Regions from separate parts of the Paenibacillus sp. FSL W7-1279 genome, predicted to be linked through region 2. Evidence: a T-box and tRNA genes for the amino acid it is inferred to sense, from the RefSeq annotation. Region 2 holds a T-box; the other holds one or more tRNA genes.

Region 1 (22,919 bases), 1.6 Mb from region 2:
CGATCATTTGCAAGCCGTTTATGATCATATTGGTCTTCATCTGTTCGATTATGTTATTGTAAATGATGGCGAAATCCCGCCGCAGGTTCAGGATAAGTATGCTCAGAAGGGTGCAAAGCCCGTGTTCCTGGATCGCGATGAGGTGACCAGCAGAGGGTACAAACTCATTGCAGATAAGCTTGTGCTATTTAGAACATACTTAAGACATGACGCTGACAAGCTGAGCAATCATATTTTTCAGCTGGTACAGGATTGGATTACACGAAAGGGGTGAGTACCTTGTCCTTTGCGGCACAGACGAAGAAAGAACTGACAATGATCGAAAGCCAGAACTGCTGTGAAAAAGCCGAGCTGTCCGCGCTCATTCGGATGAACGGTTCTGTTCAGCTTTCGAACAAAAAGGTAATCCTGGATATTTCAACGGAAAATGCCGCGATTGCAAGACGTATTTATTCCTTAATTAAGAGGCATTTCCAGGCACATACCGAACTTTTGGTGCGTAAAAAAATGCGTTTGAAGAAGAATAACGTATATATCGTACGTATTCCCGCCCAGGTTCAGGAGATACTTAAAGAACTGCGCATCGTTTCCGAGGGCTTTCTGTTTCAATCGCGGATTGATGAACAAATCGTTCGCAAAAATTGCTGTAAACGCGCCTATTTGCGCGGTGCCTTTATGGCTGGCGGATCCGTGAACAATCCGGAGGGGTCTTCATACCATCTGGAAATTGCCTCAATGTATGAAGAGCACTGCCAGTCCCTGGTGGATCTGGCGAATGAGTTTCATCTGAACGCACGCTGCATCGAGCGGAAGAAAGGTTTTATCTTCTACATTAAGGAAGGCGAGAAAATCATCGAGTTCCTTAATCTGATCGGTGCCCACCAGGCATTATTCAAGTTCGAGGATGTCCGGATTATGCGGGATATGCGGAATTCGGTGAACCGGATCGTGAACTGCGAGACCGCCAACCTAAACAAAACGATCGGCGCTGCCGTCCGTCAGATTGAGAACATTAAGCTGCTCCAAAAGGAAATGGGTCTTGAGAATTTGCCCGATAAACTGCGGGAAGTGGCGGAAATTCGGCTGGCTCATCCGGATATGAATCTGAAGGAAGTCGGCGAGCTGCTTAAAGGAACCGTCAGCAAATCCGGCGTTAATCACCGCCTGCGCAAAATCGACGAATTGGCCGAAAAGATTCGGAATGGGTAAGAATTTTTTCTTCTAGTGTCCTGTATGGTAAAATGGTATAATATTATAAAATGTCAATCGCGCTTTCAATGCAGCAGATTTATTAGATAGGGGGTAATTTTCATGACAAAGCACCCGGTAGTCGTTCGGTTAAAGACGGGTCTTCACGCCAGACCGGCCGCGCTGTTCGTTCAGGAAGCGAATAAATACTCATCTGAAATCTTCGTTGAAAAAGATGATAAAAAAGTTAATGCCAAAAGTATCATGGGAATTATGAGCCTTGCGATCAGCTCTGGTACGGAAGTTTACATTAGTGCTGAGGGAGCCGACGCGGAGCAAGCGGTTACTTCACTCGTGAACTTGGTGAGCAAAGAGGAACTCGAGAACCAATAAGGATCACCGTGATTGAAGTTTAAGAAAAGTCTTGTTACTGCAAGGCTTTTTTTGCTATCAAGGTCTTCTGTTGCTGGATTCTCGCTTGGTTTTCGTGCGTACATATGAATAGATTTCGAGAAGGGGCGGAGAAATCCGCTCTTTTTCAACATATTGGATGTATAAGTTTCAATGGGGTCCCCGCAAAGTATTTGGAATAAGCATGTAGCTTAGGTTCCACTTGGTGGGGTTATTTTCGGTTGTTTCCCTAGAAGTAAGCCTTCGTTTAACTTCAGTTTAACTTGTTGATATATTCTTTCCTTATAGACAATAAACAGGGATGGAAGGGAAGAGAACACGATGAGAGAAACGGATCATACTTCGATACAGGAAATTGCTCAGGAAAGGCCGGCCGGCAGCAGCAAAGCAGGTTCGCAGGCCTTCTTCCGGCTGTTAAAAGAAACGAAACCGCCGATGCTGCTGCTGATTGGAGCCATCTTGCTGAATGTGGTATCAACCCTGGTCGGGCTAGTCATTCCGATGTTTACAAAGAGCCTGGTGGATGGCTTCTCCTTAACGGATATGAACCGCTCCCATATCATCGGACTTGGGATCGCATTTGTGGTGCAGACGATAGCCGCAGGGGTTTCGATCTTCTTGCTGAGTTATACGGGACAGAAGATGGTGGCCGCCCTTAGGGAACGGCTGTGGAAAAAGCTGCTGGTGCTGCCGATCCGCTACTTCGATCATAACCGTTCAGGGGAATCGGTCAGCCGGATGACGAATGATACAGGAGTGATCAAAAGTCTCATATCGGACCATGTGGCCGGATTTTTTAGCGGGATTATTTCTATTGTCGGTTCCATTGGGGTGCTCCTCTATCTAAACTGGAAGATGACACTGACGATGTTTATCGTCATTCCGATTGCAGCGCTGATTCTTGTGCCGCTTGGCAAGAAAATGTATAAAATCTCGCTTGGCATGCAGGATGAGACGGCTACGTTTACGGCGAATATCAGTCAGGTGAAAGCATCAAACGCTGAGGACAGAGAGTATGAGAATGGGCATAAAGGGATCACCAATCTGCTGAATTTCGGGATCAAGGAAGGCGTGGTATCCGCCTGGATCGCGCCGCTGATGTCTTTCGTGCTGATGATGCTGCTGGTGGTGGTCATCGGGTATGGCGGACTTCAGGTATCCACAGGGGCATTGACCGCCGGCGAGCTGGTTGCGTTTATCCTGTATCTGATTCAGATCGTGATGCCGATGACGCAGTTAACGACGTTTTTTACCCAATTTCAGAAGGCCAAAGGAGCAACCGAGCGAATATTGGAAACACTGGATGCAGAGGAAGAGTCCATTTCGGAAGGTAGCGATGTGGTGAACGCGAATCAGCGGGTGTCCATCGAGAATCTGTCGTTTGGTTACAAACCGGATGAGCTGGTACTGCATGATATCAGCTTTCAGATGGAGCCGGGCACGGTCACGGCAGTGGTTGGACCGAGTGGCGGAGGCAAAACGACGCTGTTCTCCATGCTGGAGCGTTTTTACCTTCCGCAAAAAGGACAGATCCGATTGGGCAAGGCGGCGATTGATACGTTCTCTTTACGCTCATGGCGCGGGCTGATTGGTTATGTCTCACAGGATAGTCCAATGATCGCGGGAACCATTCGCGACAATTTATGTTATGGGATGGACCGGGAAGTGAGCGATGGGGAGATCCGAAGAGCGGCAGAAATGGCCTATGCAGATGGATTTATCGACGAGCTGCCGCATGGTTTTGATACGGATGTAGGCGAACGGGGCGTGAAGCTCTCCGGCGGTCAGCGGCAGCGGATTGCCATCGCCAGAGCCTTGTTGCGGGATCCGAAGATTCTGATGCTGGACGAAGCCACCTCCAGTCTGGACAGCCGTTCCGAGATTGAAGTACAGAAGGCGCTCAAGAACCTGATGGCTGGCCGGACGACGATTATTATTGCACACCGGTTATCCACGGTTGTAGGAGCGAATCAGATTATTTTCATTGAAAAAGGAACGGTAACCGGACGGGGAACGCATGATGAATTGATTGAGCAGCATGACATGTACAGAGAGTTTGCCGTACAGCAGCTGCAGATGAATGAAACGATTGAGGCCTAAGCGCGCCTTGAAATGCTGGGGAAGAAGGGATGGCCACCATGGCAAAAATATTGGTAGTGGACGACGACCCGAATATCCGCGAACTCATAAAGGTGTTTCTGGAGGAAGCGGGGATGGAAGGGGTATTCGAAGCCTCGGATGGCGTCGAGGCCTTGTCCGTCATGGATCAGACATCTCTCGATCTGGTCGTGATGGATATCATGATGCCGAATATGGACGGATGGGAGCTATGCCGGGAGATCCGGAGGAACACCGGTATTCCGGTGCTGATGCTGACGGCAAAAGGGGAAACGAGGCAGATCGTGAAGGGCTTTGAGCTGGGTACCGACGATTATCTGGTGAAGCCCTTCGAACCAGCGGAGCTCGTTGTGCGCGTCAAAGCGCTGCTGAAGCGGTATCAGGTAGCCGCATCGCAGACGGTGACCATCGGCAAGCTGCAGATGAACCGCAGAACCTATGAAGTCAAGGCGGGTGATGAGGCTTTTACCCTGCCGCTGAAGGAGTTTGAGCTGCTCTTCAAGCTGGCCAGTTATCCGGGGAGCACGTTGCCGCGCGACAGGCTGATCGAAGATATATGGGGATATGACTTTGAAGGAAACGAACGGACGCTGGACGTCCACGTGAATCGGCTGCGGGAGCGGTTCCCGGAGGAGAAATACCGGTTCAGGATTCGGACGGTGCGCGGTCTAGGTTACCGCCTGGAGGCAGGTGAAGGTTAATGAAGAAAACGCACAAAATATGGTGGAAGATCGTTCGGGAAACGCTTCAGACCATCTTGGTCTTTGCTGTCTTAGGCGCGTCATGGACGGCGGCGACCTATGTGACGCGGTTTATTTACACCTGGACTGGAACGCCGCGTTGGGATTATGTCGTCCAGCTGATCAACTTGTTTGTTGGCGTCATCATCTTCTTCCTATGCATGCTGGTCGTGGGCATGTTCTTCAAGCATCGGCAAATGGCCATGCTGAATTCCATTACGGATGCCATGCGCCGGATATCGCAGGGAGACTTCAAGGTAAAGATGAACGAAAATGAATGGCGCGGGGAGTTCAAGATGATCGCCAGCAGCATTAACGACATGGCCGGCGAATTGGGGCGGATGGAGACCATGCGTCAGGATTTCATCTCCAATGTGTCCCATGAAATTCAATCCCCGCTTACTTCGATTCGGGGGTTTGCAAGGGCGCTCCGAAATCCCCGCCTCACGGAGGAGAAGAGAGCCCGTTACCTGGAGATCATCGAAGGAGAGAGCCGCCGCTTGTCGCAGCTGAGTGACAATCTGTTAAAGCTGTCATCCCTGGAAGGAGAGCAGCCGGCATTCGAAAGGGCCCGTTACCGGCTCGACGGGCAGCTGCGTGCGGTCGTCTTGGCGCATGAGCCGCAGTGGCTGGCGAAACGGATTCAGGTGGATCTGGATCTCGCTAAGGTAGAGATTGAGGCCACAGAGGATCTGCTGAGTCAAGTGTGGACCAACTTGCTGCACAACAGCATCAAATTCACGCAGGAAGGCGGTATGATCACCATCGTGCTGAAGGCAGGGGAAGACGGAGCCGAGGTTACGATGACGGATACGGGGGTTGGGATGTCGGAGTCGGACCAGCTGCATATATTCGAACGCTTCTACAAAGCGGACAAATCGCGTAATCGCGCTGCGGGTGGCAGCGGGCTTGGATTATCGATCGTGAAGCGGATCGTCGATATTCATCAAGGGAAGATTACGGTCCAATCCGAGCTCGGAAAGGGCTCTGTTTTTACGGTGATGGTGCCTTATAAGCGACCACTGGATATGAAAAAGTGAATTCTGCAGAGAAGGTTGGACATAAAGCATTTCCCTCGGTAATCTTGCGAATGTAACGGACACCAAGGACCTTATTTGCCGTATAAAGCACCGTAAACTAAAATAACGGACACCAGATCCGTTATTTTAGGATTTGTATAGGTAAATGCGGTCTTTTGGAAGGATTAACGGATCCTTAGTCCGATAGTCTTCGGAAAAGCCCCATTTTCCATCAAATAAGGTACTCTCGGTCCGTTAGCTCCACTAAAGCAGGGTGCAATGCAGTCATAGCAACGACCATTGCAGTCGGCTCTAAATAATATATTGCAGATGCCTATAGCCGTAAGAAAAAACTAGCCGGCGATAACGCTGCACGATAAAATGCAGATGCTAATACTTAGCTGGCGATAGCGCTGCACGATAACATGCAGATGCCAATACATAGCTGGCGATAGCGCTCTACAACAATATGCAGATGCCAATACTTAGCTGTTCGATGGCATGTACATGCCATTGTTAGCCGTACGATAACCGGTTAGTTTCACCCTAACGGTGCTAGTCGGATAATAGGGTCACTGGTTACTGCATGAATATGGTCGACAGCCAAGCACATTCCGAGGCCATGCGCCGTGTTTGCCGCGTGCCTCTCCCGCGCAGTGTAATAATGGCTGCTGCAAGATGATCAGCGTCGACGCACCTCAGCCACGCACCGTGCGCATAGGAAGCAGTGCGCACAGGGAGCAACGGCAAGGTACGTGCAGCCATTCGGCAACGGTTTGCTACAGGTAGGTTAGCTGCACTGTTACAGCACCTTCTCCAAAAAGCTGATGGTACGCTCATGCTTCGGTCTGCCGAACACTTCCTCCGGCGGGCCTTCCTCTACGATATACCCGCCATCCATGAAGATCACCCGGTCCGCAACCTCGCGGGCAAAGCCCATCTCATGCGTGACGATCATCATCGTCATGCCTTCGCGCGCCAGATCCTTCATGACGCCGAGCACTTCGCCGACCATCTCGGGGTCCAGCGCCGATGTCGGCTCGTCAAACAGCATGATGTCCGGATTCATCGCCAAGGCCCGGGCGATCGCGACACGCTGTTTCTGACCGCCCGACAGCTGGCTGGGGAAGGCCTCCGCCTTATCGGAGAGGCCTACTTGTTCCAGCAGCTTCAGCCCCGTGGCACGCGCCTCGGACGCGCTCTGCTTGCCCAGCTCGACCGGGGCAAATGTGATGTTCTTCAGCACATTGAAGTGGGGGAACAGATTAAAGTGCTGGAACACCATGCCGATGTTTTCACGTGCCTTGTTGATGTCCGTTTTAGGGTCATTGATATCCTTGTCATGCACGAACACCCTGCCTGCCGTAATGTCCTCCAGTCGGTTGATGCAGCGCAGGAAGGTGCTTTTGCCGGAGCCCGAGGGCCCGATGACACAGACAACCTCGCCTTCCTGAACCTGCATGTCGATGCCCTTCAGCACCTCGTTCGTGCCAAAATTCTTCTTCAGTCCTTCTACGCGGATTTTATCCATGACGCACCTTCCCTTCCAGACGGCCCGAAATTTTAGTCAGAATAGTAATCACGACCAGATACATGATGGCGACCACGAGCCAGATATCAAACGATGCGAATGTTCTTGCGATGATGATTTTCCCGGATTGGGTCAGCTCGACCAGGCCGATTACCGACAGGATCGACGTATCCTTGAGCGTGATCACCAGTTGGTTAATAAAGGTCGGAATCATGACTTTGATTGCCTGGGGAATGATGATTTTCATCATGGCTTTACGGTATGGCAGACCGAGCGAGCGGGCAGCCTCCAGCTGTCCAGGGTCAATGGATTGGATACCGCCCCGGATAATTTCCGTGACATAGGCACCGGCATTCAGGCTAAGTGTCAGGACAGCTGCCACGATCGGCGACATCGTGAACCCGAGCGCTTGCGGAATACCGAAATAGATGAAGAAGGCAAGAACCAGCAGCGGTATGCCGCGGAAAATATCCACGAATACAGTTGCGATGCCTCGGAGCCATTTATTGCGTCCGACCTTCATAAAACCGAATATCAACCCTAGGAAAAAAGCGAAGAACAGCGATACGATGGTCAACAGCAGCGTATTGCCAAGGCCCTTCAGCAGCGAAGGCAGCGACTCCACGATCAGCTCCCAGCGGCTTTGATTCGCCGCGCCTACGGCATTTTCGCCAATGTATTTTGCCTTAATGCGATCGTACTCTCCGCTTGCCTTCAGGTTGATCAAGCCGGCATTGAATTTTTCCAGTAGCTCCTGGTTCCGTCCCTTGCCGACGGCAAATCCGTAGGAGGCACCCGGCTCCATTTTCGTGACGATCTTCAGTCCATTGTTCTGTTCGACTCCGTATGCCAGCACGGGAAAATCGTCAAAACAGGCAACGGAATTGCCGGTCCTGACATCGTCATACATCTGGGCGGAATCGTCGAAAGGCACGATGGTAAATCCGTACTTGGACGAAATGGATTCAGCAAAGCTGTAGCCCTCCGTACCGGTTTTGACAGCGACTTTTTTTCCTTTTAAATCCTCGTACCCTTTAATAGACTCCTGATCCTGGCGGATGGCCATGACCACACCAGAGTCAAAATAAGGGTCGGAGAAGTCGAATTTCTGCTTCCGCTCTTCCGTGATGCTCATGCCGGCAATGACGCCGTCCACCTGATTGGCTTCCAGCGCCTGAACCGCCGCATTGAAGCCGAGCGGCTTGATCTCATATTTGAAATTTTGATCTTTTGCGATCGCATCCAGCAGATCCATGTCGATACCGACAAATTTGCCGCTTGCATCCTGGAATTCAAACGGGGCAAACGTAATGTCCGTTCCGATCTGATAGGTTTTACCGGAGGCTGGCTCTGCCGCGGCGCTTGCCGCCCCGTATGGCATGCCCGCTGCCATGAGTATCAGCAGTGACATGAACGCGTATAACATCCGGAATGATTTCATAGTGACCTCCTCTTTTTAAACACCGATGTAAGTTAGTTACCCATTAAGGCTTCCTTATTAAACAGTTTCCGTCTTCTTCATTGGGTATCTTATTTTGCTAATCAACCAATCATGCCTAGATATACCAATTAAATGGGGCGTATCAACATAAGCTGAAGAAAAAATTCAAAACGCTTCAATCCGGATGCAACATTTACCAATGCCCTCACGTTAGAAGGGTAAGGCAAGCATGGTAGCGATGCCAATATAAAGGAGGCTGACAATAATGAAAAGATGGGTCAAACAAGTAGGTTCCATCATGATTGCAGGTGCACTGTTGACTGGAAGTACGGCTGTAGTAGGATTGAGCGGGGCAACCGAGGTGCATGCGGCGGAGGCAGCACAGCAAAACCTTCTGACCGTACTCGGTAAAGGCGAGATCTCGGTGAAGCCAGATATCGTATATCTTTCCATCGGGGCTGAATCATATGCGGAAACCGCAAAATCCGCACAGAAGAGCAACGCACAGAAAATGGATAAGATTACGAAGCTGTTGAAAGAAACCTGGAAGATCGATGACAAGGATATCAAAACCGAGCAGTTCTATGTACAGCCTAACTATACGTACTCTGATGATAATGGACGTAAAGTGAAAAACTATTCGGCGTATCATTCCCTGGAAGTCACGCTTCGCGACTTGAGCAAAGTCGGTGATGTGCTTGATGCAGCGTCCGATGCCGGCGCCAATTCCATTGGAAACGCACGTTTCTCGGTTGAGAACCGCGATGCGTTTGAGGCCCAAGTGATTGATAAGGCGATGGCGAATGCAGACCTGAAAGCTCAGGCGATGGCAAAAGCCTCCAAGCGTCAGTTGGGCATCGTGCTGAACATTGTGGAAGGTTCCGTTGGTGTAGATACCATCTATGGTCTCGAAAAAATGGCGATGGAAGCACAATCCACGGCAGCGGACGCGGGCGCAAACACATCCGTGAAGCCGGGCGAAATCAAGATCTCGACGCAGCTGTACGTGCAATATGAGCTGAAGTAGTTGTTGTTTTCGACTCAGCATGCAGAGAACCGTTCATCCGGATCTTACCGGGTGGACGGTTTTTTGTGTATTCTTTTTTCGAAAAATGAAATACCATAATCAGGGCCCACATCCGTCCCTTCCCCTGTCGAAATACACAGAAAAGTGTTGTGTATAGGGGGAAAACGAGGTATAGTGAATATGCGAAAAACTGAACTTTGATCTGAACGTTACAGCCATACCCATGGATATGGCTTTTTTTTCTTAGTCGAGACTTCTAGCATCCTCCACCTTTAAGAAACGGATTCTGCCAACCTGAGCACAACAGGCAGTAGGACCGTTTCTTCTTAGTGGGGAACGTTTTTGTGCATACTGGTTAGCAGAAATGTACACATGGAATAGGTCACATTTTGAAGAAGGGGTTGATGCATGTGATTGAACTTGTCCAGATCGAGAAGCATTTTCAGGGACAAGCGGTCGTGCATCCGCTGTCGCTCTCCATTAAAGAAGGGGAATTCCTGACTTTGCTGGGCCCCAGCGGCTGCGGCAAAACGACGATTCTCCGAATGATAGCAGGATTCGAACAGCCGACCAAAGGACAGGTCTGGCTGGCGGGTCAGAATGTGACGGAAATGCCTGCGAACAAGCGGGATTTGAATCTGGTATTCCAACACTATGCTCTGTTTCCGCATATGACCGTAGAAGATAATATCGCTTTTGGGCTGAAAATGAAAAAAATGCCCCGTCAACTCATCAAGGAGCGGGTGGACGAGGCCGTTGCCATGACGCAGTTGACCGCCCTGCGGGAACGCTTCCCGCACCAACTGTCCGGCGGACAGCAGCAGCGCGTGGCCATCGCCCGCGCCATTGCCAACAAACCGAAGGTGCTGCTGCTGGATGAACCGCTTGGCGCACTGGATCTGCAGCTGCGGAAGAATCTGCAGTCCGAGCTCAAGCATTTGCAGCGGACGCTCGGGATAACGTTTGTATATGTAACGCACGACCAAGAGGAAGCCATGATGCTCTCCGACCGGATCGTCATCATGAACCATGGACGGGTAGAGCAAATCGGTACGCCGCGTGAGATCTATGCAAGGCCGCAAACGCTGTTTGCCGCTACGTTTGTAGGGGAGAATAACGTTTTTTCTTCGCCAGAGGGTCTCTTTGCCGTACGGCCGGAGAAACTCATTCCCCAGCGGGAATCGGGTGCCAAGAAGAACGGCGTGATTGAGGATGTGCAGTACCTCGGCAGTGTTCATAAACTGCTGGTCCAATTGGATGATGAACCGATGAAGGTCATGATTGCCCTCGATATCTCGGATGATCAGCCATGGGAGGTTGGCGAACGGGTTGGGGTGAACTGGAACGCCAAGGATGAGGTGATCATCGGATCATGAGGAAATCAAGGTTCCTGTTGACTCCGGTCCTGCTGTGGTTATCCCTGTTCCTGATCGTTCCGATGCTAATCGTGGTCGGCATCTCCTTTCTCTCGCGGGATTCGCTGGGGAATATCGTGTTTTCCTTCAGTTTGGAAGGATACAGGACCTTCTTTGATCCATTATATTTAGGGATCTACTGGGATACCTTGGTACTGTCGCTTCTGACTACGGTGATCTGCTTGTTAGTCAGCTATCCTTTGGCCTATTATATAGCCAACGCTTCCCCGCGTATCCAAACCTGGGGATTAATTCTGATCACGGTCCCGTTCTGGATCAACTTTTTGATCCGTACCTATGCCTGGGTCCTGCTGCTTCGGACCCAAGGCGTGGTGAACAGCCTGCTGCTGTGGATGGGATGGATCGACGAGCCGATTCAGATGCTGTATACGTACGGCGCCGTACTGCTCGGAATGGTGTATAACTTCATTCCGTTCATGGTGCTGCCGATTTACGTGGCTCTGGAGCAGATGGATAAGCGTCTGCTGGATGCGGCCAGCGATCTGGGCGCTTCCAGGTGGAAAGCATTCCGGCACATTACCTTGCCGCAGAGCAAATCCGGCATCATGACGGGAGCGGTTCTGGTCTATGTCTCGACATCCGGAATGTTTGTAGTTACGGATATTTTGGGAGGAGCGAAGTCCTCCATGATCAGTAATATCATTCAGCAGCAGTTCCTGGGTGCGCGCAACTGGCCCTTTGGAGCGGCGTTGTCGGTGATCTTTGTGATTACGTCCCTGGTGCTGATCCTGCTCTTTAACCGGGCGATGCAAGCCCGCCATCAACGCGTAGGGGAGGGGAGATAGGTGAAGAAGAAGAATCACCCGCTGCTTGGGATTCACTCTTTCCTTATGATGGCTTTCATCTATGTACCGATCATCATGATCATTATCTATTCCTTTAACAACACGCGGCTCAGCGGCAATTGGGAAGGATTTACATTCGATTGGTATGTGTCTCTATTCGAGAACCGGCATGTGATGGAAGCGCTGATGAACAGTTTAACGGTGGCGGTCATATCGACGATCGTTTCTACCCTGCTCGGAACTGCGGCGGCGCTCTCGCTTCGGACTCTGGGACGCCGAGGTCGCAGCGGCATGAACGGGCTGCTGTATCTGCCGGTCATTATCCCGGATATTATTATGGGGCTGTCGCTGCTGGTATTGTTTAGTCAACTGAATATGCCGCTTGGCAAGACGACGGTGATCATCGCCCATATTACGTTCAGCCTGTCGTATGTGTATGTCGTAGTGACCGCCAGACTGTCGGGCATGGGCAAACAGCTGGATGAGGCGGCCCAGGATTTGGGCGCTACGCCTTGGCAGACGTTCCGGCATGTTACATTGCCGCAGATTGCTCCGGGCATTATCTCCGGCGCCTTGATTGCTTTTACGCTGTCATTGGATGACTTTATGGTTAGCTTTTTTGTCGCTGGCCCCAGCTCAACGACGCTGCCGATCTATATTTACGCTCAAGTGAAGCGCGGCATCTCGCCAGAGATTAACGCGCTGTGTACGCTGCTCATTCTGGTCAGCATCACGCTGATTCTGTTAGCGCAATATATTCTTAACCGCGGCAACGGGGAAAAGAAACATAAAACATTACCGATCTAAATAGGTACTGCTTTTTTCGAAATAAAACATGGAAGTGGAAAGAGAGGAGATATTGAATTGAAAAAATCAAGATGGACCCGCCTGCTGACGGCAGGCATGGTTGCGGTATTGTCTGTAGGACTCTTGGCCGGTTGCGGATCGGATAAGGAGACGCTTCACATTTACAGCTGGGCGGATAACTTTGATCCCGAGGTGCTGAAGGACTTCGAAGAGAAGTTCGACGTAAAGGTAACCTACGACAATTACGCAAACAATGAAGACCTGCTGGCTAAAATCAAGGCTGGCGGCAGTGGGTATGACCTCATTCAGCCGTCCGATTATATGGTCAAAACGATGATTGAATCGGAGCTGCTTGAGCCGCTTGACATGAATAATATCCCGAACTTCGTCAGTCTTACGGATACTTTCAAAGATCCTTCTTATGACCCGGGCAATAAATATTCAATTGTCTACACGTCCGGTGTAACGGGAATTGCATATAACAAGAAGTATGTGAAGGATGAGATCAACAGCTGGGAAGATCTCTGGAACCCGGAATACAAGGGTAAAGTCCTGCTTCTGGACGACAACCGTGAAATGATCGGCATGGCGCTGAAGAAGCAAGGAAAGTCCAACAGCAGCACAGATGAAGCGGAAATCACCGCAGCTGCGGATGAGCTGAAGACCCTGCTCCCGAATGTGCTAGCGTTTGATACGGATAACATCAAGCAGAAGATGATCCAAGAAGAAGGCTGGATTGCTACGGTATGGTCCGGAGATGCCGCCTTTATTGCTGCGGAGAATCCGGATGTGGCGTATGTCGTGCCAGAAGAAGGGGCTACCATCTTCTCTGATAACTACGCGATTCCTAAGGGTGCCAAGAATAAAGAGCTGGCCGAGAAATTCATCAATTTCATGATGGAGCCTGAGGTCAGCGCCAAAAACTATGAATTTATCGGATACAGCAATCCGAACACCAAAGCGATGGAATTCCATAGCGAGGAATACCGCGCCAATACGATGATCAACCTGACAGATGAAGAGCTGGGCCGTACCGAATGGCTGGATAATGTCGGTGACTCGCTCTCGATCTATGATCGTTTATGGACCGAACTGAAGAGCGGTCGTTAATTATAGGGCTTGCATTTTCATATTTTTGTAATAAAAAGAGTCTGTCCCATTGGGGGCAGGCTCTTTTTTGTTTGTAAATAATAGTCCCTTAGTCCCGGGATAGGAAGAAATAGCCGATTTATACGAATCAAACCACAACTTCGGGGCCCGTTTCGTTGTTATATATAAAGGAGGACGCAAATAACTTAAACCAGGTTTCTATACGTTTAATCAGGAAAAGGAGAAAGCGGCTTGAGCGATGTGATGGGTATGTTTTTGATTGCATTGGTAGTTGCCGGGGTTGCAGCCGTTTTATTTCTGAACATCTTCAGGAAAAGCGCGCTGCATCTGCTGTTATTGAGTGTTCACAGTGCGCTTGTGGGAATCGGACTACTTCTATTAAGTTATGCAGCCCAGGGAAGGAAGTCTTGCTGTTTATGGGTACATGCGCTCTCTTGTTCGGTGTATTTCTAAGCGTAAAAGCATTCACTCAGAAAGACTTGGCGAACATATAGGTCCTATGGCCTGGAATCAAAATTGTCATTGACTTTGTTACCAATACATTGAAAGCTTTCCTTATAATGATTAAGGGTAATAGATTAACAACTAACGGAAACTTAATTTAACAAAGGTGGAATTCTGATATGAATCCTAAATTACGTGTATGTGCATCATTAATTGCAACTAGCGTCCTGCTTGGCGGTCTGGGTTTGAGCGGACAGGTCATCGATGCAAGTGCCGCTAAGGCACCCGTTTCCGCCAGCCAAAAATCGTCGAAGAATGAAGTCGTACTGAAATGGAATGGCAAGACCCTGTCACAGAAAGGTCTCGTGCTGCACGGGGTAACTTATGTGCCGGCAACCGCTTTGCGGGACGGCCTGGGAATGCCTCTTAAATATGATGCAAAAAAACGTACGTATACACTGGGTAACGGTTATAACAAACTGAGTGCCATCGTATATGATTCAACTGAAATTGGTATTCTGGTGAACGGTTCGTATGCCGGCGAGCCTGGGGGACAGATCATTAATGGTCGTCTGTATGTGCCATTCAAAACGATCAGCGAATACATGGGTGTTCAGGGACAATGGAACCCTTCCTTGAAAACACTCAGCATGACACAAAAGAAACAGAACGACATTACGATCAAATCGGCTGCGCTGAAGAAAAAGATTCAGGGCGTGGATGCCGTTGTGAACTATCCTGTAATCAGCGGACTCGCAAATGCGGAGGCGCAAGCCGAGATCAATCAAGTGCTGAAAGAAAATGCGTCCGGCGTAATCACCCGTGCCGAAGGGAATGCTGAGGAATTCCCGCCGTCGGAATCCAGTTTCCCTTATGAATTTAGCGGTGACTTCGTGGTCCATTATAACCAGAACGATATCCTGAGCATTACGGCATACGATTATTCCTACACGGGTGGCGCTCATGGCATGACCTTCCGTAAAAGCTTCACGTTCTCCTTGAAGGATGGCAAGAAAATGCAGCTGGGCGATTTCATCAACCTGCAGGGCAAGAACAAACAGAAGCTGAACAACCTTGTGCTGAACAAGCTGAAGAAAGAGGGGGGCTACCTCAGCGGATTTGAAGGCGTGCCTGCCGATGCGGACTTCTACGTGAAAGATAACGCTGCGGTGCTGTACTTCCAACTTTATGAGTACACCGCATATGCTTATGGATTTCCGGAGTTTGAGCTGAAGCTGAAAGAGTGGAAGTAAGAGTATACGGTAGCGGTTTGTGTAAACTGCAATCATTTATTTTCATACTATAGCTTGCCTAGAAACATGATGTTGTCCTGATGTAACACTGTATTGGAACGAGTTACGAAAATCCCTTGATCATGGAACGTGGAGAGTGTATTCTCCTTTCCTGCGATCAAGGGGTTTTTCGTTTATCTAGAGACTTGCCTGGATGATAACTTGCACGTCTTGTACATCTGCACACTGCTTCTGCTCCCTGTGCACGCGTGGTCCGTGGCAAGCAAGCCGTTCGTTGAAATGGCCACCCTGCACGGGTCTTCTTTTATTTTCCCTCCCCACAAGTTAAGGCAGGCCTTTTAGGAGGGGGATGCTCTTGAGCTAGTCTTTAAGTTTTTATAGATAAGGTCAGGTCGTACCAAAGTGAGAGTATCCTCGGAGGAGCAAAGCGTTCGCCTTTGAAATCGGGAAACCTCCCTATCCATTCATTCAAGTTTCCCGAGTTCAACAGCGACCGGAGGGGATACTCTCACTATTCAGTACTCGAAGTTTTCAATGATCCAGAGGATAAGAAAGGGCAGGCACCGGATAACGGCGCCTGCCCTTTACTTTATTTCTTTTATAAGCCTTGCGGTGGTGTATTCTCTAATACTTGATCAATCAGACCGTATTCTTTGGCTTCGTCAGCCGTCATGAAGTAGTCACGATCGGTATCCTTCTCAATGCGCTCCAGCGGTTGGCCCGTGCGATCGGACAGGATGCGGTTCAGCTTGTCGCGCATTTTGAGGATGCGGCGAGCACGGATCTCAATATCCGTGGCTTGACCTTGTGCGCCGCCGAGCGGCTGGTGAATCATAATCTCGCTGTTAGGCAGACCGTAGCGTTTGCCTTTAGCGCCTGCGTTGAGCAGGAATGCGCCCATGGAAGCAGCCATGCCGACACAGATCGTCGAAACGTCCGGCTTAATGAACTGCATCGTATCGAATATCGCCATACCTGCGGTAATGGAACCGCCAGGACTGTTGATGTAAAGATGAATATCCTTCTCAGGATCCTCAGCCGACAAGAACAGCATTTGGGCAATGATGGAATTGGCGACCACGTCATTTACGTCGGAGCCGAGGAAGATAATGCGGTCTTTCAGCAATCTGGAATAGATGTCGTACGCCCGCTCACCGCGGTTGCTTTGTTCAACGACCATAGGTATAAAACTCACGTGGAAAACCTCCTCTTAAGTACCTCATATAAATACTGTTACCGTATTACCCACATGATAAACAATTTAAATCAAAAAGTCAAAGATAGTCAAACTATTGGGTAAAAAAAAGAGCCGTCATGGGCGCTTTAGGGTAATCAGTATAGAAAATAAAAGTTATAATGGCGCGCCCGCGAGGAATCGAACCTCGATCTCAGGCTCCGGAGGCCTACGTCATATCCATTGGACCACGGGCGCAAAAAAAATTAGCAACGAAGTTGATTATACCGCATCTATTTAAAAAATACAATAGCAGACAAAACTTTGTTCCTATTATATAGACGAGCCAGTACTTGGCCATAATGTATAAGAATGCCCGGGGCAGAGAAATATACTTTCGGACACTTGCAACCGGCATAATTATTGGTTAGAATAAAGGTGGGACTTAAAAAGTTCAACTGGGACATTTTACGACCAGATAGAGGAGAGCCGAGACGAAGTTTGCAGGAGTGGAATGCATGCGTAACCTATTAGAAATACAAGAGCAGCTTCTGCCGGATCTGATGGACACTCTTAAACGAAGGTATACCATCCTTCATCAGATCAAGTTGTCCGGAATTGTTGGCCGAAGAACATTGGCTTCATCACTCTCGATGACCGAGCGTGTTCTCAGAGCAGAGACTGATCTTCTGAAAGCGCAGGGGCTGATCGAGATTGAAACGCTTGGCATGCGCATCAGCAGCTCAGGGATATGCTTGCTGGAGGAGCTGGAGCCGGTCATGAATGAGTTATTCGGACTGGTTGAACTGGAAGAGAAGATTCGTCAGGCTTACGGGCTTCGTAAAGTGGTCATTATTCCCGGTGACAGCGAGTCATCTCCGGAAGTCAAACGTGAGCTTGGCCGGGCCGGAGCAAGAACGCTGCTAAGCTTTGTCCAAGATGGAGATACGATTGCCGTAACCGGCGGCTCCACGCTCGCCGAAGTGGCCGAGCAGATGTCCTCTTTGCCAGGCGGCGAACCGCTGACAAGCACTTGGTTTGTGCCAGCGCGGGGCGGTCTTGGGGAGAGCGTGGAGATTCAAGCGAACACCATTGCTTCCAAGATGGCAAAGCGCGTTGGAGCTGAGTACCGATTGCTTCACGTACCGGATCTGCTAAGCGAGGATGCCTATCAGTCTCTGGTGCAGGATCAGCATATCCAGGAGATCGTGGATGTGATCAGGCGCTGCCGTGTCATTATTCACGGCATCGGAGATGCCATGGAGATGGCAAGAAGGCGCAAGCTGGATGAAAACTCTATTCAGAACTTGCAGGCAGATGGCGCGATTGCGGAATCCTTCGGCTACTACTTCAGTGAAGATGGTGAAGTTGTCCACAAAATGCTTACTCTCGGGCTGCGGCTTGAGGATATTATGCGGACAGAGACGATCATCGGCATTGCTGGGGGTCAAGGCAAGGGCAAGGCGATTCATGCGGTGCTGAAATTCGGACATGAGGATATTCTCGTTACCGATGAAGCCGCGGCACTGGAAGTCGAGAAGGAGATTGACGCCGGGATTTGAACCCACGGGCGTGCACACTGATTTTTCCTTATTGTTGTCTTGATTGGCTTAACGGCCAATCTTGAATATATAAATTTTACAAATATGGAGGGAACTACTCATGGTTAAAGTAGGTATTAACGGTTTTGGACGTATTGGACGTAACGTGTTCCGCGCTGCGCTGAACAACAGCGAAGTTGAAATCGTGGCAATCAACGATTTGACGGACGTAAGCACGCTGGCACACCTTTTGAAATATGACACAACTCACGGAAGACTTAATGCAACGGTTGAAGCTAAAGAAGGCGCACTCGTTGTAAACGGCCGTGAAGTAAAAGTATTCGCTGAGCGTAACCCTGAAGCATTGCCTTGGGCTGAGCACGGCGTTGAAATCGTTGTAGAATCCACTGGTATTTTCACAGCGAAAGACAAAGCTTCCGCTCACTTGAAAGGCGGCGCTAAGAAAGTTATCATCTCCGCTCCAGCAACTGACGAAGATATCACGATCGTTATGGGCGTTAACGAAGACAAATACGATGCAGCTAACCATACTGTAATCTCCAATGCTTCTTGTACAACAAACTGCTTGGCTCCTTTTGCTAAAGTTCTTGACGAGAAATTCGGTATCGTTAAGGGTATGATGACTACGGTTCACTCCTACACGAATGACCAGCAAGTGCTTGATCTTCCGCACAAAGATCTGCGTCGTGCTCGTGCAGCTGCTGAAAACATCATTCCATCCACAACTGGTGCTGCTAAAGCGGTTAGCCTCGTTCTGCCACAATTGAAAGGCAAATTGAACGGTATGGCAATGCGTGTACCTACGAAGAACGTTTCTGTAACGGATCTCGTAGTTGAGCTGTCCCAAAATGTAACCCTTGAAGATGTAAACGGAGCTCTGAAAGCAGCTGCTGAAGGCCCGCTGAAAGGCATCTTGAACTACTCCGAAGAGCCGCTTGTATCCAGCGACTACAATGGCGACCCAGCTTCTTCCACTATCGATTCGCTCTCCACTATGGTAGTTGGCGACAACATGGTGAAAGTAGTTTCTTGGTATGACAACGAGTGGGGCTACTCCAACCGTGTCGTTGACCTCGCTGCTTACATCGCAAGCAAAGGTCTGTAATTGATCTAGCCATACAATCGAAGAGGAGTTCCGTTTCACGGGTCTCCTCTTTGGTTCATGGTTTTTCCTTGTTTTCATGCCAGAGCACTGGGAAGTATAGACAAGATCCGGGCGCTGGTTAGCGATAGAGAGAGAAACGAGAGCAACTGCATGCTGTCGGTGAGGAGAATAGTTTTCTTAGGAGGAACGTGGAGATGAACAAGAAAAGTGTACGTGATGTAGAAGTAAGCGGCAAACGGGTGTTTGTCCGCGTCGATTTCAATGTACCGCTCGAAGATGGTAAAATTACAGACGACACTCGTATTCGCGAGACTTTGCCGACCATTAAGTATCTGGTAGAGCAAGGAGCGAAAGTCATCCTGGCCAGTCACATGGGTCGTCCAAAAGGAGAGGTCGTTGAATCTTTGCGCCTGACTCCGGCAAGTCAGCGTCTGTCCGAGCTGCTCGGCAAACCGGTAGCCAAAGCGGATGAAGCGGTAGGAGAAGCTGTTAAAGCTCAAGTCGAGAAGCTGCAAAACGGCGATGTGCTCGTGCTTGAAAATGTTCGTTTTTACGCTGGTGAAGAGAAGAATGATCCGGAACTTGCGAAGCAATTCGCCGAACTGGCCGATCTGTTCGTGAATGACGCGTTTGGTGCTGCTCACCGTGCGCACGCTTCGACAGAAGGTATCGCTCATCATCTTCCGGCTGTATCGGGATTGTTGATGGAGAAAGAGCTGTCCGTTCTCGGCAAAGCCCTTTCGAATCCGGACCGTCCTTTTACCGCCATCATCGGTGGATCGAAGGTTAAGGACAAAATCGACGTGATCGACAACTTGCTTACGCTTGCTGATAATGTCATCATCGGCGGTGGACTTGCTTACACGTTCTTCAAAGCTCAAGGCCATGAAATCGGCCAATCTCTGCTTGATAAAGAGAAGCTTGATGTTGCACTCGGTTTCATCGAGAAAGCTAAAGAGCTGGGCAAAAACTTCTACCTGCCGGAAGATATCGTCGTTACGGACGAGTTCAGCGCAGACGCGAATACCAAGGTCGTTGATATCGACGGCATTCCTGCCGATTGGGAAGGCGTTGACATCGGACCTAAGACTCGCGCCAAGTATGCAGAAGTGATCAAGAACTCCAAGCTTGTCGTGTGGAACGGTCCTATGGGCGTATTCGAAATCGCTCCGTTCAGCAACGGTACTCGTGAAGTGGCACAAGCTTGTGCGGATACGGAAGCTTACACGATTATCGGCGGCGGCGACTCGGCTGCAGCTGCAGAGAAATTCGGTCTTGCCGACAAGATGAACCACATCTCGACAGGCGGCGGTGCATCTCTTGAGTTCATGGAAGGCAAAGCACTTCCTGGTGTTGTGGCACTGAACGACAAATAGAAATAGGCACTATATTGGATAGCAAGTGGATGAAGTTTGGACCCCGATTCTTCGGGGGAATAAAGGAGTGAATCGTGTGAGAACACCTATCATAGCTGGTAACTGGAAAATGTTCAAAACCGTTCCGGAAGCAACTTCATTTATTGAAGATGTGAAAGGCAAAGCGGAAGTAGAAGGCGTTGAAAGCGTGATTTGCGCGCCATTTACCAATCTTCCTGCATTGGTTGAAGCGGTCAAGGGCACGAACATCAAAATCGGTGCACAAAATCTTCATTTTGAAGACAATGGCGCCTTTACGGGTGAAATCAGCGGTTTGATGCTGAAGGATCTGGGCGTGGACTATGTCATTATTGGACACTCCGAGCGCCGTCAGTATTTTGCTGAAACCGATGAGATCGTGAACAAGAAGGTACATGCGGCATTCCGCCATGGTCTTCTTCCGATCGTATGCGTCGGCGAGAAGCTGGAAGAACGCGAAGCCGGCCAAACCAAAGACGTGTGCAAAGTACAAACGGAGGCAGCGTTCGCAGGTGTTCCTGCTGATCAAGCGGTTCATGTCGTTATTGCTTATGAGCCAATCTGGGCGATCGGAACGGGCAAATCCTCTACGGCAGAGGATGCGAACGAAGTCATCGCTTATATTCGTGAACTCGTTCAAGGTCTGTACGGCGAAACCGTTGCAGAGCAAGTTCGTATTCAATACGGCGGCAGCGTGAAGCCTGAAAATGTAGCGGAGTATATGGGACAAAGCGACATCGACGGCGCGCTCGTTGGTGGTGCAAGTCTACAACCGGCTTCCTACATCGCACTCGTTGAGGGGGCGAAGTAAATGTCTGCTCCAAGACCTGTAGCTCTGATCATCATGGACGGTTTCGGGCTTCGCAACACCGAAGTGGGCAATGCGGTCGCTCAAGCGAACAAGCCTAACTACGACCGGTATTTGAAGCAATACCCGAACACCACGTTGACCGCTTGCGGTGAAGCCGTAGGCTTGCCGGAAGGTCAAATGGGGAACTCTGAAGTGGGTCACTTGAACATCGGCGCAGGCCGGATCGTGTATCAGGACTTGACCCGCATCACGAAGTCGATTCGTGAAGGAGAATTCTTCGAGAACGAAACGCTGGTGGAAGCCGTTCGCGCTGCTAAGAACAACAACAAGAAGCTGCATCTGTACGGGCTGGTATCCGACGGCGGCGTTCACAGTCATATTGAGCATATGTTTGCCATGCTGGATCTTTGCAAGAAGGAAGATTTCCATGACGTATACATCCATGGCTTCATGGATGGACGCGACGTGGCACCGGACAGCGGCAAGCAGTTCGTTAAAGATCTGATTGCGAAGATTGAAGAAGTGGGCGTTGGCCAAATCGCTACGCTTTCCGGTCGTTATTATGCGATGGATCGCGACAAGCGTTGGGATCGTGTCGAGAAGGCTTACCGTGCCATGGTGTATGGCGAAGGACCGAAATATACGGATCCGCTGAAAGCCATCATCGAATCTTACGAGAAATCGGTTTACGATGAATTCGTAGAACCGACCGTGATTGTGAATGGTGAAGGCGAGCCGGTTAGTCTGGTGGAGAGCGGAGATTCCGTTATCTTCCTGAACTACCGCCCTGACCGTGCGATTCAGCTGTCCCAGGTGTTTACGAATAATGACTTCCGTGGCTTTGAACGTGGACCGAAGTTCCCGCAAAACCTGCATTTTGTCTGCTTGACGCTGTTCAGCGAGACGGTGGAAGGCTTCGTTGCCTACAAACCGAAGAATCTCGATAACACGCTCGGCGAAGTGCTGGTTCAGCACAACAAGAAGCAGCTTCGAATTGCGGAAACCGAAAAGTACCCGCACGTGACATTCTTTTTCAGCGGTGGACGCGATGTTGAGCTTCCTGGTGAAACGCGCGTACTGATCAACTCGCCGAAAGTGGCGACCTACGATCTGAAACCGGAGATGAGCGCTTATGAAGTGGCGGATGCTTGCGTGAGAGAAATCGAAGCGGATAAGCATGACGCGATCATTTTGAACTTCGCCAACCCGGACATGGTAGGTCATTCCGGTATGCTGGAGCCGACAATTAAAGCCGTTGAGACTACGGATGAGTGTGTCGGCAAGGTCGTTGAGGCTGTTTTGGCAAAAGGCGGGGTAGTTCTGATTACCGCTGACCACGGGAACGCGGACATGGTATTTGACGAGAGTGGACGTCCGTTCACCGCACATACTACGAACCCGGTTCCGTTCATCGTAACGGATGAGAATGTAACACTGCGTGAAGGCGGTATTCTTGCCGACATTGCGCCAACCATTCTCGACCTGATGGATCTGCCGAAGCCGGATGAGATGACTGGAACTTCCATGATTGCAGCACGTAAATAAGTGGTTCATAATGGAACA
Region 2 (9,228 bases):
CTTATGGCGGTGTTTTTTGTGTCCGTGAGGAGGAGAACCCCTGGTAGGGGTTCGACGAAGCCTACGCTTCGGGAGGATTACTTCGCAGTCGGCCCGAAGGGCCGCATCCCTTCTGGGACGTAAAAAAACAACCGCCTCTTAAGGGCGGTGTTTTTGCGTTCGCGAGGATGAGAACCCCACAAGGGGATTCGTCGGAGCCTATGCTTCGGGAGGATTACCTCGCAGTCGGCCCGAAGGGCCGCATCCCTTCTGGGACGTAAAAGAAGACACCGTCTTATGGCGGTGTTTTTGCGTTCGCGAGGATGAGAACCCCACAAGGGGGTTCGTCGGAGCCTATGCTTCGGATGATTACTTCGCAGTCGGCCCGAAGGGCCGCATCCCTTCTGGGAGGTAAAAAGACACCGCCTCTTAAGGGCGGTGTTTTTGCGTTCGCGAGGATGAGAACCCCACAAGGGGGTTCGTCGGAGCCTATGCTTCGGGAGGATTACTTCGCAGTCGGCCCGAAGGGCCGCATCCCTTCTGGGAGGTAAAAAGACACCGCCTCTTAAGGGCGGTGTTTTTGCGTTCGCGAGGATGAGAACCCCACAAGGGGGTTCGTCGGAGCCTATGCTTCGGGAGGATTACTTCGCAGTCGGCCCGAAGGGCCGCATCCCTTCTGGGAGGTAAAAAGACACCGCCTCTTAAGGGCGGTGTTTTTGCGTTCGCGAGGATGAGAACCCCACAAGGGGGTTCGTCGGAGCCTATGCTTCGGGAGGATTACCTCGCAGTCGGCCCGAAGGGCCGCATCCCTTCTGGGACGTAAAAGATGGAGCCGCCACTTTTTATAGTCGCGGCTTTCTTGCATTCCAGAAGGGGGATGAACCCCATAGTCGATTCCAAAACATCCCACACAGAACACAAACTCTATCGGACCATAGGTTCGCTATTTCAGAAAAAACGGCCCAATTTAGAATTTAAGGGACTCCACATCCGCTATTTAGCTTTTTCATAGGCAAATTACCCTCATTTTTCCTAAATAACGGACTTCAGGTCCGTTACAGAACCTGTAAGAGCGTTTTCCCCGCAAATAACGGCCCCTGAGTCCGTTAAAGCAACGCATACCCGCCACTTGCTCAATAAGCTTCTGCAAACAGTCCTGCCTATCGCCAAGCACTGACCCGCTCCGATTTCTTCACGAAAATGGAAGACAACGCTCTCGCTCGCGCGGTCAGAAGTATTTTCCTTCCTTCGGGCGTGCGAGTATAGACCAGTTCGGCAGGGCCGATATGCTTGCGCCACAGCTGGGCAAACCGTTCCGCGTGTTCTTTGCGGCGACCGATTTCCTCCGGCACGGCATGGTAATCCCGTTTCTTCATAAACCAGCTTCGCGATTCACGGTATAGAAGATAACGCGGGTTATTGATCGGGTCCAGCACCTGCTGCAGCGAATCCAAAAAGAGTGTTTTTTCCTGAGTGGTTCCGTCCCTAAGCCAACACGTGACGGTTCCTCCCACTTCCTCCGCTTTCAATCGGTGAATGCTTGGCCCAGATTCGACCAGCTTCATATCGAACAGGGCCGTATAAACGACGAGACCAACCTCACGGATACTTCGCTCCAGCGACTGATGCCGCGCCAGCATTTTGATGGCTTTATATACCCATGGGCTTGATACGAGTAAGGCAAAGGCAACCGGGATTAGTATATTGAACCAGGCCGGCGCGTCCGATTGGAACAAACGCGGAGACGTTAACGTCTCGCTGAAGGCGCCCAATCCCAGACCAACGGCGAATAGGAGTACGGCTTTCACCGTATGAGAAAACACGACAGGCCTAGGGATGCTCTCTCGATCCGCCGTCAGTTCTTCCGTCATGGAGCTGTGAAGGGCAATCGCCGAATCCCAACGCCCCTTCAGAAGATGCCGCTGCTTCGCACGCTCCAATGTGTCGCGGTTATAAGCGTTAATGCTGTCTGCGGTTTGCCTTTTCCGAAGATCAAGACCCATGCGCTCCAAGCCCGACTCTATGGTCTGGTGCGAGATCGATAAACCTACGAGAGATCGAAATCTTCGGGCCAGCGAGCCCAAATCTTCGCCGCCGTCGCTCTTGGCTGTATCTATGCAGGCCAGATGCCAGATCGCTCCGGTCTTATCGGGATTCCCGCGCTGCGCCCGAATCGCCCGCCCTCTCATCTGATTGGACAGCATGAACGAACCGACATATGATGCCATGACCAAGGAATTGATTCCGGGGGCATCCCACCCCTCACCCAGAAGAGCCGCCGTACCAACCAGCACCCGGATTTCTCCCTCCGAAAACACTTCCGTTATGATTGCGACGATAGCCGAGCGATTCGCATCACGAACATCAATCGTTACATAGCGGCTGTCGTGAGCAAGCGGGCGCTCCGATAAGTGAATATCTCGCCGACCGGCACAAACCCTGGCTAAAGGCAGAGCCTTTGCCGGCAGCACAACAAAGGAGCCGGTCAGAATTCCGATAGGCAGCTCATGCTCGCTCTGCGAGCTGTTTTTCTCAGCCAGCTGCCTTCTGATTAACTCGAAAATGGGGACAACGCCGAGCCGATGAAGCGGCTTCTCGTCAGCTGCATCCTTCGGCAGGTCCTCCTTACGGATATAATCGGTCAAAATCACCATCCGCAAGTTCTCCCCCAGCACGGAACGCTCGAAATCAAGAATACGGCCGATGCCGTGCAATTTCGAAACGCTCTGGACCAGCATTTTGTCAAATGCCGGGGTAGAACGCATATAAACCCTCCGGCGTTCAATCATGCCCATTCGGCTGAGCCTCTTTTGTAAACCCTTTAACTCCGGCAGCTCACGATCCATATGCGGATCTTTATACAGCATGCCGCTAAGGAGTTCCTCCAACCACTCTTCCGAAAAATCGGGCGTTTCCTTCTCCTTCATTCCGAGCAGCTTCACCGCCTCCTTCCAGATGGGCTGATTGGCGGCACGCAGATAAAGCACCATACTGGAGTAATACTCGGGCGAGGATAATATTTCTTCGGTATACGTTTCGGATTGCGTAATCCAAGGATGATTGACAATCAAATCCGCCAGGAACTTATCCCGGATCAGCTCGCCCTTAACCTGGGTTGCCTGCAGCCGAAACTCCCGGAGTTTAGCTGCCTCCTCTTGAGTAGGCGTGGTCAAACTTATGTAATCCTGATGCGGGCACAGCTCACCATGACGGACCAACTCCGGGACGCTAATCTCTTCGTCGATGGGACCGCAAAGCTCGATATACCGCTGCCATTCCCTTGGATTAACATCATATGGCGGTGTGGCAGTAAGGGCAATCTTCGTCGGCTGGCCCAGCATTTCGCACAGCTGCATAGCACTTTGCCACCAAGACATCCGGAGATGATGCGCCTCGTCAAAAATGACTGTATGATAGCCCTGTCGCTTCAACAATTCCAAAGTTTCTTGAGCCTCGGTACCGTTCGTGATATCATCCTCGCTAGCGCTATCCATCACCTCCGCCTCAGAAGCTTCCATGGCCATTTCGGGATCCCTGTAGTTCTCATCTTCAACCTGATGCGCATGCTCTATCTCCGCCGCACCTTTCTTCCTCACAGAGGTTTGCTCCCCAGCAGTACTAAGCAGGCTATGAAGGGCTTGATAGGTCGTAATCGTTACCAATGCCGGTCGCTTGAGCGAGGTGGAGATCCATTCGGGCTGTTCTTGATCGTCTAGGAATAATTCCACGAATCGGCTCGCCCATTGCTGCTTGATGGTGAGTGTGGGGGCCAGGATGATTGTCGGCCGGTTAATGCGCAGCATGATTTCCAGTCCAAGAACGGTCTTCCCCGAACCCGGCGGCGCCACCAAATGCAGATGCCGATTCTTCAGATGATGCTCCAGCCCGTGAAGGACCCTTTTTTGATAGGAGCGCCACGGATAACGAAACGACAGATTACTCGGAAAAACTTCATGAATTCCTCCAGTTTAGATGCACCTCTTTCTTCTTCGGTGTGTATAAGAAAAACGTCCATCGACGTACGTTCACAGAAGACAGATCGCGTGTAAAGGATGTTTTTCTTGCATTATCGATTGGGTTCAGCTGCGCTGAAAACTTATATATTCGATAGTCTAAAAAAGTGATCCATGACCTACTGTAATTCCATATGAATAAGCGGAAACGGCTTTCCGGAGCCGTCCAGCTCGGAGCGACCGATTTGCACGAAGCCGTATCTTTTATAAAAAGCATGGGCCATGGGGTTCTGTTCATTCACATCGACTTGCAGCCTCCGCCCCTTGAGCTGTTCGGCATGCCGGATCAGCTTCGTTCCCGTGCCTTGGCCGTGATGGAGGGGATCCACAAACAGCATTTCGATTTTGGCGCCATCCAGCCCCATAAATCCAATCGGTTCCCCCTGTTCGGTATTCAAGCAAACCCAGATCTCTACGGCTCTCAGCGCTCCGTTTTGCATCATCTCATAATAAAACCGGATATCCTCCTCCGTCAGGAAATCATGCGTTTGGGATACGGCACGAAGCCATATTTCCACCAGCCGATCATGATACTCTTCTGTATAAGGCGCTATATGTAACACCACTTCATCCAGTCCCTTCCAAATCATTCGATCTCATCGATATTCATGATAACGTGTAAATTGCTCTATACTATTATAGTGGAATTCGGTACATTAATCAGAGACTTTATCTTTGTCAGGAAGGAGAGAACAACATGCCGTTATGGCTTTTATATGCATTGCTGTCGGCGGTCACGGCGGCTCTTGTCGCCATTTTCGGAAAAATAGGCCTGCAAAACATCGATGCCAATTCGGCAACGGCCATCCGCTCTGTCATTATGGCCCTGTTTCTGCTGGGAGTCGTGGGGGTTCAGGGCAAATTCTCGGAACTCGGTGACATTCTGGTTCAGAAGAAAGCATTAAGCTTCATTGTGCTCAGCGGCATTGCGGGGGCATTGTCCTGGCTGTTTTATTTTCTTGCACTAAAATACGGCAAAGTATCGCAGGTAGGACCTATCGATAAATTGAGCGTTGTCATCGCGGTCATTCTGGCCTTTGTGTTTCTTGGAGAAAAGATATCCTGGATTAACGCAGCCGGCGTTGCACTCATTGCCGTTGGCGTTCTTCTGGTTGCCGTTAAATAAGTTCTACATAAAACCGCTGCTCAGCGGCTTTTTGTTCGTTCATTTATTGTTAAAACCTATCAATATAATCACATTTATATATTTCTAATTATAAGATAAACATGTCACAATGAGGATAATTCATGGGTGAGGGAGTTGTTGTTATGTCAGAGCAAGTATGGAAAGCGCACGATTATGATCGGCAGTTATCGTTTGTCTCGGCTTATGGAAAAGGCGTAGTAGAGCTTCTTACACCTCAACCCGGAGAGCGGATTCTTGATCTCGGCTGCGGAACCGGCGATTTGGCAAATGAAATATCTGCTTCGGGTGCACATGTAACCGGCATGGATGATTCGGCCGAGATGATTGAGCGCGCCAAAAGCAAATATCCCGGCCTTACATTTCTGGCCGGAGACGGCGAGAACTTCGACACCGAATCGCCGTATGATGCCATCTTCTCCAATGCCGCCCTGCATTGGATGAAGGATGCTGATGGTGTGGTACGCTCCGTCTATGGCGCACTCAAGCCCGGTGGCCGATTCGTAGCGGAGTTTGGAGGCAAGGGGAACATCGACGGAATTTACCAAGCTTTGAAAACGGTGTTCGCCGACCATTATGGAATGGATGCCGACACCCGAAATCCGTGGTATTTTCCCAGCTTGGGCCAATATACGACCTTGCTTGAATCCCATGGGTTCCGGGTGCGTATCGCCCATCACTTCGACCGTCCCACGAAGCTGCCTGAGGGCAAGGATGGCGTGAAGTATTGGCTGCTGCATTTTGGCGATCGTTTCTTTGCTGGATTCTCGGCTGAAGAGAAGGACGAAGCCATTGCCCGTATCAGCCAAGCTGCCCGGGCGACGCTCTGGCGTGAGGATGCATTTTATGCAGATTACAAGCGCCTGCGAGTCTTTGCAGAGAAAGTTTCATAATTTTAGGGTTGATTTTCTAAATAGAATGGTTAATAATATGAAAAACTTGAACATGTGATTTTCGTTGATTGGGAGAGTAACTGCACTTGACTTTAGTCCAAGCGAGCCGGGAGGGTGGAAACCGGTACAATGTCGGCGGTGAAACGGACCCAGGAGATGGTCTTCCGAAATGAAATATCGTAGGAAGCCCCGGCTTACACCGTTATCGTATCAAGGTGGTTAAACCCTCTGTGGTTTAACAACAAGAGTGGTACCGCGAGCACAAGTCCTCGTCTCTTTAGGAGATGAGGGCTTTTTTGATTTTTCTGACGTGTTTTGTTTATTTTTCAAAGGGGGATTTAACGTGTTAAGTCATTTGATTACTTCGAGCCTTCAACAAGCTGTAAACCAGGTGTGTGAAGATATGGGCGTCCAACTGCCCGATTCTACTCCAATCCGGATTGAGCAGCCTGCCAGCATGGAGCATGGGGACTATGCCACCAACATTGCGATGCAGCTTGCGAAGCTGCTTCGTAAAGCTCCGCTGCATATTGCCGAGCTGATTCAAGCCGAGCTTGAGCAGGATACGACTTATAAACAGCTAGTCTATGCCACGGAGATTGTTGCACCAGGTTTTATGAATCTGCGTATCGATTGGGAATATTGGGCTGGTCATCACTTTGAATTGCCCCCGGCAACGAACGAGAAGATTGTCATTGAGCATACTTCCATCAATCCGAATAAATCCGCCCATATCGGCCATCTAAGAAACTCCTGTATCGGCGATACGCTGGTCAGGCTGATGAGGAAGCTTGGTTACGAGGTGGAGGTTCATAATTATATCGACGACCTTGGCAATCAGCTGGCAGATACAGTGGTCGGGATGCTCCACACGCCGCTGTCAAAGGAACAAGCCCGGTTCGGCGATTACTGCTGGGACGTGTATTCAAGTACCAATAAGGCCTACGAAAGGGAGCCCGGGCTGGTTCAGCATCGGACCGAGGTTCTGCACGCACTGGAAGAGGGTAACCAGAATCTGTCCTGGATCGGACTGCTCGTTGCCGAGAGAATTGTCAAAGAGCATCTTGAAGAAATGAAGCAGTTCGGCATTGACTATGATCTGCTTGTGTGGGAGAGCAGCATTGTCAGAGAGGGGTTCTGGGCGTCCGCTTTCGAGCTGTTGAAGAACACGCCGCTCTTCCATCAGGAAACGGAGGGCAAACTTGCAGGCTGCTGGGTGCTCAAGCAAATAGGAACGGAAGCCGTGGACGATCCGGAGTCAGACCACAGCATGGATAAAGTGCTCGTGCGCTCCAATGGCATCCTGACTTACACCGCTAAAGACATCGCCTATCACCTGTGGAAATACGGTGTGCTCTCCAACGATTTTGTATATAAAAAATTCACAAACGAAGTTTGGACGACGAGCACTCATGGCGAGCAGCTCTCTTTCGGCAAAGCAGACATGGTCATCAACGTCATTGATTACAGGCAGCAGTACCCGCAGGCGATGGTGAAGCAGGCGCTGGAAAGCCTGGGATTCCATAAAGAGGCCGACAAGCTCCGTCATGTCAGCTACGGCGTCGTTTCGTTAAGCCCTTCTGCCGCTTCGGATCTCGGCATCGATACTTCCGACGGGAAAGCATCCTACGCGATGTCCGGACGTCAGGGGATCGGAATTAAAATCACCGAGCTTATCCATCAAGTAGCCAAGGTCATCGAAGACACCCGTTCCGATAAAAACGGTTTGTCCAGTCATACGATCGCAGCCGCCTCCATCCGTTACTATCTGCTTCGTTTTGCACTGCAAACCGAAGTGGTCTTCGATCTGAAGCAGGCCACTGAAATATCGGGAAATACGGGGGTATACCTGCTCTATTCCTACGCGCGTGCACTCAGCGTGCTCAATAAAGCGCAAGAAGCGGGTGTTTCGCCGTCAGTGCCTGCCCGGTTCCCTGCCATGGAAAAAGCGGAGCATGCGCTCCTTCGCCATATCAGCACCTGGCACGATACCCTGTATGCCGCCGGCCGGGATCTATCTCCAAGCGCCATCTGCAACTTTACTTATGAGCTGTGCTCCTTGTTCAACAATTTTTACTCGGCATGCCCAATTCTGAAATCGGCGGATGAAGTGCTCCGGTTCCGTGTATGGCTCACTTCCTTATTTAAAAACACTCTTGGAGAAGCACTGGATGTACTGGGACTGCCCACGCCAAGCCGGATGTAAATCTCCCTCTAAAGAGATTAGCGAATGACGCTGTACTAAAAGAGCCACCGTACGATTCATGTTGAATACGTACGGTGGCTATCATATATTATTGCAATCCTCTGACGGTCAATCTGATCTGGACGGCATCTGCTGCAGGCTCTTCCTGCAGGGTCCAGTTGACGGCCAGCGCTTCCTTCAAGCGAGCGACCTGCTCCTCCTGGAGCTTCAGCCCCTCAATAATGCCTTCACCTACACTAAAATCGGATTCTGAACTGATGTGGAAGGCTTCCTCCAGCCAGATCTTCAACCCGTTGCGGGTATTAAACGTCATTTTGTACCCCTCGCTAACGGCCTTCTCTAAATCTTCCCCATGTTCTTTTGCATAAGAGAACAATTCCTCATAGTGAAAATGACCATTGTTCGCGACTTGGAATCTCTCGACCTCACCCGAGCGCACAGCCTCCAGCAGATCGGAGGTAGTTAGCCCCGATTTTTTGGCATGCTCCAATAAAATGGCGGTATTCTGTGAGATTTTCGTAAGCTGCATGCTCGACGCCTCCTCAATATGTATCGTAAAATACTTTTTTCTTCTATTATAAGACGAAACCGCTAGGATGTCAGACACTTCTCAAAACATAAGCTATATTCGCTCAAGATATATTCACCGAACGGTTCAATCTGGGCATACCCCAGCTTCTTATAAAAATGAACGGATTCCTCCTGCGGCTCGCCTGTTTCCAGGCGCGAAAAACGATAACCCCGATTCTTCGCATGCTCTTCCAGATAGAGCAGAATCCGAGAGGCTATTTCTCTGTTCCGGTATGGAATATCCACGAATAACCGCTTGATCTCAACCACCTCTTCATCCAGCGGCCGTACAGCTCCACAGCCGACAGGTCGGCCCTCCTGGTAGGCGAACACGAAGAGGGTTTCTTTTACCTTGGGGTCAGTCAGATCCAGCCCGAATATTCCTTCCGCCGGGTATAACGTTGATAAATAATCGTCCAGCTT

Evidence for each region. The T-box of region 2 lies ahead of argS (arginine--tRNA ligase). A T-box ahead of a tRNA ligase gene usually reads a tRNA of that ligase, here a tRNA-Arg.
Region 1: it encodes a tRNA-Arg, which carries the amino acid that the T-box ahead of argS (arginine--tRNA ligase) is inferred to sense. The anticodon was not compared.

Annotation. Positions count from the first base shown of each region.
Region 1 covers NZ_CP150215.1:215,520-238,438, forward strand. Annotated here, with positions in the region: gene MKY82_RS01050 (YvcK family protein) at 1-274, shown strand, start outside; gene whiA (DNA-binding protein WhiA) at 280-1,209, shown strand; gene MKY82_RS01060 (HPr family phosphocarrier protein) at 1,312-1,581, shown strand; gene MKY82_RS01065 (ABC transporter ATP-binding protein) at 1,921-3,699, shown strand; gene MKY82_RS01070 (response regulator transcription factor) at 3,738-4,418, shown strand; gene MKY82_RS01075 (HAMP domain-containing sensor histidine kinase) at 4,418-5,497, shown strand; gene MKY82_RS01080 (amino acid ABC transporter ATP-binding protein) at 6,279-7,007, opposite strand; gene MKY82_RS01085 (amino acid ABC transporter substrate-binding protein/permease) at 7,000-8,388, opposite strand; gene MKY82_RS01090 (SIMPL domain-containing protein) at 8,714-9,475, shown strand; gene MKY82_RS01095 (ABC transporter ATP-binding protein) at 9,880-10,851, shown strand; gene MKY82_RS01100 (ABC transporter permease) at 10,848-11,696, shown strand; gene MKY82_RS01105 (ABC transporter permease) at 11,697-12,503, shown strand; gene MKY82_RS01110 (spermidine/putrescine ABC transporter substrate-binding protein) at 12,561-13,613, shown strand; gene MKY82_RS01115 (hypothetical protein) at 13,845-14,066, shown strand; gene MKY82_RS01120 (DUF4163 domain-containing protein) at 14,237-15,310, shown strand; gene clpP (ATP-dependent Clp endopeptidase proteolytic subunit ClpP) at 15,909-16,505, opposite strand; tRNA gene MKY82_RS01130 (tRNA-Arg) at 16,668-16,742, opposite strand; gene MKY82_RS01135 (sugar-binding domain-containing protein) at 17,003-18,046, shown strand; gene gap (type I glyceraldehyde-3-phosphate dehydrogenase) at 18,147-19,151, shown strand; gene MKY82_RS01145 (phosphoglycerate kinase) at 19,346-20,527, shown strand; gene tpiA (triose-phosphate isomerase) at 20,604-21,356, shown strand; gene gpmI (2,3-bisphosphoglycerate-independent phosphoglycerate mutase) at 21,357-22,901, shown strand.
Region 2 covers NZ_CP150215.1:1,832,205-1,841,432, reverse strand. Annotated here, with positions in the region: gene MKY82_RS07815 (DEAD/DEAH box helicase family protein) at 1,140-3,914, opposite strand; gene MKY82_RS07810 (acetyltransferase) at 4,112-4,582, opposite strand; gene MKY82_RS07805 (EamA family transporter) at 4,690-5,118, shown strand; gene MKY82_RS07800 (methyltransferase domain-containing protein) at 5,262-6,029, shown strand; T-box leader at 6,085-6,309, shown strand; gene argS (arginine--tRNA ligase) at 6,373-8,235, shown strand; gene MKY82_RS07790 (hypothetical protein) at 8,324-8,764, opposite strand; gene MKY82_RS07785 (GNAT family N-acetyltransferase) at 8,827-9,228, opposite strand, start outside.